DNA from 3 places in the Streptomyces sp. NPDC087906 genome. Region 3 is predicted to be linked to each of the others. Evidence: riboswitches for the same ligand, from Rfam matches in the RefSeq annotation. Region 3 holds a riboswitch; each other region holds the start of a gene.
The links. A riboswitch is a leader RNA that binds a small molecule or an ion and turns the genes downstream of it on or off. The one in region 3 is predicted to bind cobalamin.

Region 1: another riboswitch for cobalamin. It lies ahead of ACZ63I_RS16075 (ABC transporter substrate-binding protein); the one in region 3 lies ahead of ACZ63I_RS34565 (cobalamin biosynthesis protein).
Region 2: another riboswitch for cobalamin. It lies ahead of metE (5-methyltetrahydropteroyltriglutamate--homocysteine S-methyltransferase); the one in region 3 lies ahead of ACZ63I_RS34565 (cobalamin biosynthesis protein).

What each region holds. Positions count from the first base shown of each region.
Region 1 covers NZ_JBVJLC010000004.1:530,215-533,478, forward strand. Annotated here, with positions in the region: gene ACZ63I_RS16070 (FecCD family ABC transporter permease) at 1-919, opposite strand, end outside; gene ACZ63I_RS16075 (ABC transporter substrate-binding protein) at 1,002-2,015, opposite strand; cobalamin riboswitch at 2,058-2,190, opposite strand; gene ACZ63I_RS16080 (M67 family metallopeptidase) at 2,182-2,595, opposite strand; gene ACZ63I_RS16085 (amino acid permease) at 2,640-3,264, opposite strand, start outside.
Region 2 covers NZ_JBVJLC010000005.1:165,558-168,821, reverse strand. Annotated here, with positions in the region: gene ACZ63I_RS16935 (putative quinol monooxygenase) at 72-389, shown strand; gene ACZ63I_RS16930 (alpha/beta hydrolase fold domain-containing protein) at 450-1,463, shown strand; cobalamin riboswitch at 1,555-1,774, shown strand; gene metE (5-methyltetrahydropteroyltriglutamate--homocysteine S-methyltransferase) at 1,937-3,264, shown strand, end outside.
Region 3 covers NZ_JBVJLC010000021.1:1,203-4,466, reverse strand. Annotated here, with positions in the region: gene ACZ63I_RS34575 (inorganic phosphate transporter) at 138-1,355, shown strand; gene ACZ63I_RS34570 (hypothetical protein) at 1,368-1,565, shown strand; cobalamin riboswitch at 1,677-1,799, shown strand; gene ACZ63I_RS34565 (cobalamin biosynthesis protein) at 1,833-2,792, shown strand; gene ACZ63I_RS34560 (cobyric acid synthase) at 2,789-3,264, shown strand, end outside.

The DNA.
Region 1 (3,264 bases), on a different contig from region 3:
CGAGGTCGGCGACGACCAGCACCACGGCCCCGCCGAGCGCGGCGACCGGCAGCAGGCCGCGGTGTCCGGCGCCGACGACCGCGCGGGCCGCGTGCGGTACGAGCAGTCCGATGAAGCCGACGGCGCCGCTCGCCGCGACCATGACGCCGGTCACGAGCGAGGCGACGACGAAGACGGCCGCCCGGAACGCCCCGGTGTTCAGGCCGAGCACGCTCGCGCCCTCCTCCCCCGCCAGCAGCAGGTCGAGCGGCCGGGCCAGGGTCATCAGCAGCGCCGTCCCCGCGGCCAGCACGACGCCGGGCAGGACGAGCGTGCCCCAGCGGGCGCTGCCGAGACCGCCGAGCGTCCAGTACAGGGCCTCCTGGAACTGCTCGGGCCGGGCGGCGACGACCAGCAGCAGGGTGGTGAGCGCGGAGAGGATGTACGAGACGGTCACCCCGGCCAGGACGAGTCTGCCGCCGGTCATGGCGCCGCCCCTGCGGGCGAGGCTGTAGACGAGGGCGAGCGCGACGAGCGACCCGGCGAAGGCGGCGGCCGGCATGGCGACGGTGGTGGTCACTCCCCCGCCGATGCCGAGGACGAGCACGGCCACGGCGCCGGTCGAGGCGCCGGAGGAGATGCCGAGCAGGAACGGGTCGGCGAGCTTGTTGCGCACCAGCGCCTGGAGGACCGTCCCGACGACGGCGAGCCCCGCGCCGACGATCGCGCCGAGCAGTACCCGGGGCAGCCGTACGTCGAGGACGATGGTCCGGTACGGGCTCGGCTCGGCCCGCCCGGTGAGGGCGGCGACGACGTCGCCGGGCCCGATCCGTACGGAGCCGAGCGCGAGCCCCGCGACGACGGCGGCGGCGAGCGCGACGACGAGGCAGCCGACCACGAGCGGGTAGCGCAGCCGCCGGTGCCCGCGCGGGCCGGGCATGCCGCGCGGGCCGGGTATGCCGTGCGGGCCGGGCGTGCCTGATATGCCTCGCGTGCCTGCCGGGGTGGTGCGGGGCACGGCGCTACTTCACGGTTCCGGGGTGGAGCTGGGCCGCGAGTTTCGCGACGGCGTCGGGGGCGCGTACGCCGAGGACGACGCTGGACAGCGGCATCACGGCGAATCGCTTGTTCCTGATCGCGGGGACGTCGGCGAGCACCGGGTCGTCGGTGAGCCGCTTCTCCTTCTGGGCGACCGTCGTGGAGCCGTAGTCGTAGATGACGACGGCCTGCGGCTTGCGGGCGACGACCTGCTCCCAGGTGGCGTCGCCGAACGACTTGTCCAGGTCGGCGAAGACGTTGGCGCCGCCCGCGCGGGTGATGAGTTCGTTGCCGATGCCTGCGCCGCCCGCCGTGAAGGCGGTCTTGTCGCCGCTGTCGTAGACGAAGACCGAGACGGGCTTGACGCCCTTCAGCTTGGCGGCCGTGCCCGCGACGGTCGCGCGGGCCCGCGCGATCCACTTCTCCGCCCGGTCGGGGACGCCGAAGGTGCGGCCGACCTCCCGTACCTCCTGGTAGACGTCGTCCATGGTGACGGCGCCCTTGGTGCAGCTCTCGATGTTGAGCCGGGTGCCGATGCCCGCGCCCTTGAGGTCGTCGCGCGCGCGGCCGTCCTTGGCGTCGAAGGCGCTGGCGTAGCCGCCGTAGACGAAGTCGGGATCGGCGGCGAGCAGCTTCTCCTTGGAGGGGTACTCCTTGGCCAGGACCGGCACGCTCTTGTACGCGGCTGCGTAGGCGGGCGAGATCGTGTCGTCCAGATAGGCGGTGCCGACGAGCGACTTCCGCAGGCCGAGGGCGAGCATCACCTCGGTGGCGTGCTGGTTCATGGTGACGACGCGCTCGGGCGGTGCCTGGTAGGTCGTCCGCACACCGCAGTTGGTGACGGTGTAAGGGAAGCCGGGGGCTGCCGCCTTCGCGGCGCCGGCCGCGGGCTTGTCCCCGGGCTCTTCCGTCGAGCCGCACGCGGCGAGCGGTACGAGCAGGGCGGGCAGTGCGGCGGCTATGAGTGCGCGGCGGAGCGCGGGCGGGACTGGCGGCATGGCTGAGCTCTCCTCCGGGGGGATTTCCGCGTCCCCTGGCTGGTGGAAGAAGGGCGGCAGGTCAGTTCCTGGCTGCCAAGCGCAATCGCTTGGTCACAGTGGCGGGACCGCGCCGGACTCGCACCGGCTTCCTGGCTCCTGCCGCCTCGGGCAGACGGTCAGTCTCTCAGACGACCGTGACGTCCTCTTCGGTGACCTTGCCGTCCACGATCCGGTAGGAGCGGAACTGGAACGGGCCGAGGCCGTCGCTGTCGGCGGTCGAGACCAGCACGTAGTGCGCCTCGGGCTCGTTGGCGTAGCTGATGTCGGTACGGGACGGGTACGCCTCGGTCGCGGTGTGCGAGTGGTAGACGATCACCGGGGTCTCGTCGCGGTCGTCCAGGTCGCGGTAGAGCTTCAGCAGGTCCGCCGAATCGAATTCGTAGAAGGTGGGCGAGCGTGCCGCGTTGAGCATGGGGATGAACCGCTCGGGCCGGTCGGTGCCCTCGGGTCCCGCGACCACGCCGCAGGCTTCGTCGGGGTGATCGCGCCGTGCGTGCGCGACGATCTGGTCGTACAGAGCCTGGGTGAGGGTCAGCATGAGTGAAATATAGGACGGCCGGGGGCCCGCCCACCGGGGAGGCCCTACTCGACGGGTGCGTAGGCGCCCGCTTCTTCCTCGGTGGCGGTGGCGGTGCGGCGCTTGAGGAGCCGCCAGCCGCCCACCAGGCCCACCGCCCACAGGGCGCCCACGTACAGGCAGACGCGCGCTTCGTGGTCGTAGGCGATCAGGCAGGTGACGAAGGCGAGGAAGACGAGGGCGACCCAGCTCAGCGCGGCGCCGCCGGGGGCGGGGAAGGCGGAGGCGGGCAGCCGGCCCGCTTCGACGGCGCGCCGGTAGCGGATGTGGCTGGCGAGGATCATCATCCAGGTCCAGATGCCGGCGGCGGTGCCCACGGACGTCACGTACCCGAACGCCTTCTCGGGGACGAGGTAGTTGAGGATCACGCCGACGCCCATCAGGGCGACGGAGACGCTGATGCCGAAGGCGGGTGTGCGGCGCGAGTTGAGCTTGCCGAACGCCTTGGGCGCCTCGCTGTTGGCGGCGAGGGCGCGCAGCATCCGGCCCGTCGAGTACATGCCGGAGTTGCAGGACGACAGGGCCGCCGTGAGGACGACGAAGTTGACGATCCCGGCGGCGAGCGGGATGCCGATCTTCTCGAAGGCGTAGACGAAGGGGCTGGTGCCGGCCGAGAACTCGGTCCAGCGG
Region 2 (3,264 bases), on a different contig from region 3:
TGTCTAACGTTTCCGCAGGTCAAGCGCGTTCAATGGAATTACACATTCCAACAACGCGGAAGAAGACCACCATGAATGCCACGTACGGTTTCAACGCCACCCTGACCGCCAAGCCCGGAGCGGGTGGCCAGTTGGTCGACCTGCTGCTGACCGGTCTGGACGAAGGCAGCCCCGGCGCCAGCGAGTACTGCGTCGTCTATCTCGTCTCCCGCTCCGCCTCCGACCCGGACGTCGTCCATGTCACGGAGGGCTGGACCAGCGAGGAGGACCACCACCGGGTCTTCTCCGGTGAGGCCGCGCAGGCCATCGTGGCGCGGATCGGCGGGCTGCTGGCCGAGGAGTCCGCCTACACGGACTACGTCCCGGTGCGCGGCAAGGCCGCGTTCTGACCCGTAGCCACCGCCCGCGCCCTGTGCCCTCCCCCCCCGTGCCCTACGAAAGGCCCCGCCATGACCACCGCACGCCCTGAGCTGGACCCCGAACTGCGTCGCCTGCTGGCCGACATGCCCCTCATGTCCGAGCTGAGTCCGGAGATACTCGCGCAGGTACGCCCCTTCTCCTCGGCGCCCGTCGAACCCCTCCTTGCCGACCGGCAGGTCGACCGGCGGGAGGTCACCGTGCCCGCCAAGGACGGCACCCCGATCCGGCTCTCGGTCTTCAGCCCCGCGAGTGGTGATCACCCCTCCGCCGCGCCCTGTGTCTACTGGATGCACGGCGGCGGGATGGTCATGGGGGACCGCTTCTCGCAGATCGACATCCCGCTGGAGTGGCTCGACGCGCTCGGCGCCGTCGTGGTTTCCGTCGACTACCGGCTCGCACCCGAGGCCACCGGGACGACGCTGGTCGACGACTGCTACGAAGGGCTGCTCTGGACCGTCGGGCACGCCGCCGAACTGGGCGTCGACCCCGCCAGGATCGTCGTCGCGGGGGCCAGCGCCGGCGGCGGCCTCGCCGCAGGTGTCGCCCTGCTGGCGCGCGACCTCGGCACCCCGGCCCTCGCCGGCCAGGCCCTGATCGGTCCCATGCTCGACCACCGCAACACCTCCGTCTCCAGCCGCCAGTACTCCGGTGTCCCCGGCGTCTGGACCGGCGAGATGAACGCGTTCGGCTGGCGCTGCGTCCTCGGCGATCTCACCGGCGCTGACGTCTCCCCGTACGTCTCACCCGCCCTGGCGGACGACCTCTCGGGGCTGCCGACCACCTATATCGACACCGGCTCCGCCGAGGTCTTCCGCGACGAGGACGCCGCCTACGCCGCCGGGATCTGGGCGGCAGGGGGTCAGGCCGAACTGCATGTCTGGGCGGGTGGCTTCCACGGATTCGACGCGCTGTACCCGCAGGCCGACCTCTCGGCCACGGCCCGCCGGACCCGTACCGACTGGCTCACCCGCGTCCTGGCCCCGGACGGGGCACCGGACAGGGCCCCGGACGGGGCCCCGGTGACGGACCAGGCCATGGACTAGGGCACGGCCGAGGACACGGACCAGGCCACCCGAGCGTGCCCGACCCCGGCCCGGATCACGGGCAAGGGTGCGCGCGGGCCGTTCTTCCCTCTAGGCTGGTCGTGCGACTGGTTGGCCCTGTCCGCCAGAGAGGGCTTCGTAAGAGGGAACCCGGTGAGAATCCGGGACTGCCCCGCAGCGGTGAGTGGGAACGACCGCCGTCATACGCACTGGACCCGGCCGGGTCTGGGAAGCGACGGCCATTAGGTGTCCCGTGACCTTCACGAGACGAGCCCGCGAGTCCGAAGACCTGCCCGTCGCCCGTGCGCGACCGATCGCGCGCGGACATCCCGGTGACCTCGTGGGCGGGTCGGCGTACACATCGAGCGGTACTCGCGGCGGCGCAGCCTCGCGGGCCGCCCGGTCGGTCCGTCCCTTCGCGTCCGCGGTCCCGTCCCCGGGACACCAGGACACATCTCGCGAAGGAGAGTTCCGTGACAGCGAAGCCCGCAGCCGCGGCAGCACGCGCCACCGTCCACGGCTACCCCCGCCAGGGTCGCAACCGTGAACTGAAGAAGGCAGTCGAGGGGTACTGGAAGGGCCGCGTCAGCGCCGACGCCCTCCGGGAGACCGCGGCAGGTCTGCGCCGTTCGAACTGGCAGCAGTTGGCCGAGGCCGGTATCCACGAGGTGCCGTCCGGTGACTTCTCGTACTACGACCATGTTCTGGACACCAGCGTCATGGTCGGCGCTGTCCCCGAGCGGCACCGCGCGGCGGTCGAAGCCGACGCGCTCGACGGGTACTTCGCGATGGCCCGGGGCAACCAGGACATCGCCCCGCTAGAAATGACCAAGTGGTTCGACACGAACTACCACTACCTCGTGCCCGAGCTGGGCCCGGACACCGTCTTCACGGCCGACTCCGGCAAGCAGGTCACCGAGCTGGCGGAGGCCGTCGCGCTCGGTCACACCGCACGCCCGGTCCTCGTAGGCCCTCTCACGTACCTGCTGCTCGCCAAGCCCGCGCCCGGCGTCGCCGCCGACTTCGAGCCGCTGACCCTGCTGGACCGGCTGCTGCCGGTGTACGCCGAGGTGCTGGCCGATCTGCGGGCGGCCGGCGCCGAGTGGGTGCAGCTCGACGAGCCCGCGCTGGTCCAGGACCGCACCCCCGCCGAGCTGGCCGCCGCCGCCCGCGCCTACCGCGACCTGGGAGCCGCGACCGACCGGCCGAAGCTGCTCGTCGCCTCGTACTTCGGACGGCTCGGCGAGGCGCTGCCGGTCCTGGCCAAGGCGCCGGTCGAAGGACTCGCCCTCGACTTCACCGAGTCGGGCGCCGCCAACCTCGATGACCTCGCAGCCGCCGGCGGACTGCCCGGCAAGCGGCTGGTCGCCGGCGTCGTCAACGGCCGCAACATCTGGATCAACGACTACGAGAAGTCGCTGGCCACACTCGGCACGCTCCTCGGTCTCGCCGACCGGGTCGACGTCTCGTCGTCCTGCTCGCTCCTGCACGTACCGCTGGACGCCGACGCCGAACGCGACATCGATCCGCAGATCGTCCGCTGGCTCGCGTTCGCCCGGCAGAAGACCCAGGAGATCGCCGTCCTGGCGCGCGCCCTCGCGCAGGGCACTGACACCATCGCGGCCGAACTCGCCTCCAACCGCGCCGATCTGGCCTCGCGTGCCGGGTCCGCACTGACCAGCGACCCCGCCGTGCGGGCCCGTACCGCTGCCATCACCGACGCCGACGGGCGGCGCTCGCAGCCGTACCCCGAGCGGACCCTCACCCAGCGCGCGCACCTCGGGCTCCCGCTGCTGCCGAC
Region 3 (3,264 bases):
AGATCCTGTCAGGCGGGCCGCAATTCGGGCAGTGCGGTGCGGTCCGCGGCCCGCCTTGCGGTCCACCCGGGACAGAGACACCTCAAATACCGGCCTAGTTCATCTTCCGTTCACTCTGATTCGATTGCCTGAACCGCATGGAGCACCTCACGCTGCTGCTCGCGATCGTGATCGCGACGGCTCTCGTGTTCGATTTCACGAACGGTTTCCACGACACCGCCAACGCGATGGCGACGACCATCTCGACCGGCGCTCTCCAGCCAAAGATCGCGGTGGCCATGTCCGCCGCCCTCAATCTCGTCGGCGCCTTCCTGTCGGTCGAGGTCGCCAAGACCATCTCCGGCGGCCTCATCAACGAACAGGGCATCAGGACCGAAGTCATCTTCGCCGCACTCGTCGGCGCCATCCTGTGGAATCTCTTCACCTGGCTGCTGGGCCTGCCGTCCAGCTCCTCGCACGCCCTCTTCGGAGGTCTGATCGGCGCCACCCTGATGTCCGTCGGTACGTCGGGGGTCAACGGCGGGGTCGTCGTCACCAAGGTGCTCATCCCGGCCCTCGCCGCGCCGGTCGTCGCGGGGCTGGCGGCGACGGCCGCCACCCGGCTGACGTACCGGATCGGCCGGCACACCGACGAGAAGGACACCGCCAAGGGGTACCGGGCGGGGCAGATCGCCTCCGCCGCTCTCGTCTCCCTCGCCCACGGCACCAACGACGCGCAGAAGACGATGGGTGTGATCACCCTCGCCCTGGTCACCGGCGGTGTGCTGGCGCCCGGGTCCAACCCGCCGCTGTGGGTCATCGTGTCGGCGGGCACGGCCATCGCGCTCGGCACCTACCTCGGCGGCTGGCGCATCATCCGCACCATGGGCACCGGCCTCACCACCCTCAAGCCGCAGCAGGGCTTCGCGGCCCAGACCAGCGCGGCGACCGTCATCCTCGCCTCCTCCCACCTCGGTTTCTCGCTCTCCACGACACAGGCGTGCTCCGGTGCCGTGATGGGCGCGGGGCTCGGCCGCAAGGGCGGGGTGGTCCACTGGTCCACCGCGACCCGGATGGCCGTCGCGTGGTGTCTGACCCTGCCCGCCGCGGGTCTGGTGGCGGCGGGCGCCGAGTTCCTGACCGGACGGGGCCCCTGGGGCGTCGCCGTCGTCGCCGCGCTGCTCGTCCTGGTGTCGGCGGGGATCTGGCGCGCCTCGCGCCGCCGGCCTGTGGACGCCACGAACGTGGTCGGCGCTGCGGACGACGTGGTTCCGGTGTCCGTCGGACTCCCGCAGGATCTGACGGCCACGATCCCGGCGCCCGCTGCCGCACCCGCAGCGGCGGCTCCCACCACAGCGGCCTCGGCCACGGCGTAAGGACGGAACAGCATGGAAATCGACTGGGCGGCTCTCGGCTCCGTCTTCGGGGTCAGCCTGGTGGCCACCGTCGCGCTGGTTGGCCTGTTCACCCTCGGGGTCATCGGCCTCTCCAAGCAGGGCTCGGCGACCGCCGTGTCCGGCGCGTACGCCTGCTTCGCCCTGTGCGCGGCGGCCGTCGCGTACGGGATCTTCCTCATCGTCGCCTGACCGGCCCCCGCCCCGCACCGCACCGTCCCGCTCACCCTCGACCGCAGGTCAAGGGTGAGTTGACGGCTGTTCTCGCAGCGTGGTGGACTGCCGAGACCGAAAGGGACCGGTTCGCGCCGGTCCCGCGGTGGCAAGCAGAGGAAGCCGGTGCGAATCCGGCGCGGTCCCGCCACTGTCACTGGGAGAGCGCGACGCCCAGGAGCCAGGAACTCTCGCCGCCGCTTCACGTCGAGCCGGGGCGCGGACCCTGAGTGAGGACACTTCGCCATGCCTGGCCGCGGTCCAGCCGCCGAGCGGGTCTTCGCCTACGGCGCCACCGCCGGACTCCTGGCCGACCTGCTGTTCGCCGACCCCCGGCGGGGACACCCCGTCGCCGCCTTCGGACGCTCGGCGGGCGCCGTCGAGCGCGTCCTGTGGCGCGACCACCGGGGCTGGGGCGCCCTGCACACGGCGGTGTGCGTCGCGAGCGCCACCGGCGCCGCCGCGCTCGCCACCCGCCTCGTACGCGACCGGCGCACCGCGTCCGTCGTACTGACCGCCGCAGCGACCTGGGCGGTCGTGGGCGGCACCTCCCTGGGCCGGGAGGCGCGCGCCGTCGGGGCCGCGCTGAGCGCCGGGGACACCGAGCGGGCCCGTACGCTGCTCCCCCGGCTCTGCGGGCGTGATCCGCAGGCCCTGGACGAGCGGCAGATGGCACGCGCCGTGGTCGAGTCCGTCGCGGAGAACACCTCCGACGCCGTGGTGGGCGCGCTCGTGTGGGGCGCGGTCGCCGGGGTGCCGGGACTGGTCGGGTTCCGCGCCGTGAACACCCTCGACGCGATGGTCGGCCACAAGTCCGCCGCCTACCGCCGCTTCGGCTGGGCCTCGGCCCGGCTCGACGACCTGGCCGGCTGGCCGGGGGCCCGGCTCACCGCCGCGCTGGCGACCGCCTGCGGCGGCGACCCGCGCGGCGCGCTGCGGGCCGTACGCGCCGACGCTGCCCGCCATCCGAGCCCCAACGCGGGCCCGGTGGAAGCGGCGTTCGCCGGTGCGCTGGGCGTACGGCTCGGCGGCACCCTCGCGTACGGCGGCCGGGTCGAGCACCGGCCGGTGCTGAACGGGGCGGCGGGACGTCCTGTCGAGGTCGCCGACATCGAACGGGCGGTACGGCTCTCCCGGCGCGTCACCTGGCTCACGCTCGGCGTCTGCGCGGTGGGCCGGTTCGCGGCCAGGAGGGGGTCGATATGAGGGGCGGTGGGCTGCTGGTCGCCGGCACGACGTCCGACGCGGGCAAGAGCGTCGTCACGGCGGGAATCTGCCGGTGGCTGGTGCGCCAGGGGGTGAAGGTCGCGCCCTTCAAGGGCCAGAACATGTCGCTCAACTCGTTCGTGACACGCGAGGGCGCGGAGATCGGCCGGGCCCAGGCGATGCAGGCACAGGCCGCGAGGGTCGAGCCGACGGCGCTGATGAATCCGGTGCTGCTGAAGCCGGGCGGCGACCGCACCAGTCAAGTGATCCTCATGGGGCGGCCGGTGGGCGAGCTGAGCGCACGCGGCTACCACGGCGGCCGGCAGGCCGAGCTGCTCCGGCCCGTGCTGGACTGCCTGGAGGAGCTGCGGAGCACGTACGACGCGGTGATCTGCGAAGGCGCCGGCAGTCCCGCCGAGATCAATCTGCGCCGTACCGACATCGTGAACATGGGCATCGCGCGGGCCGCCCG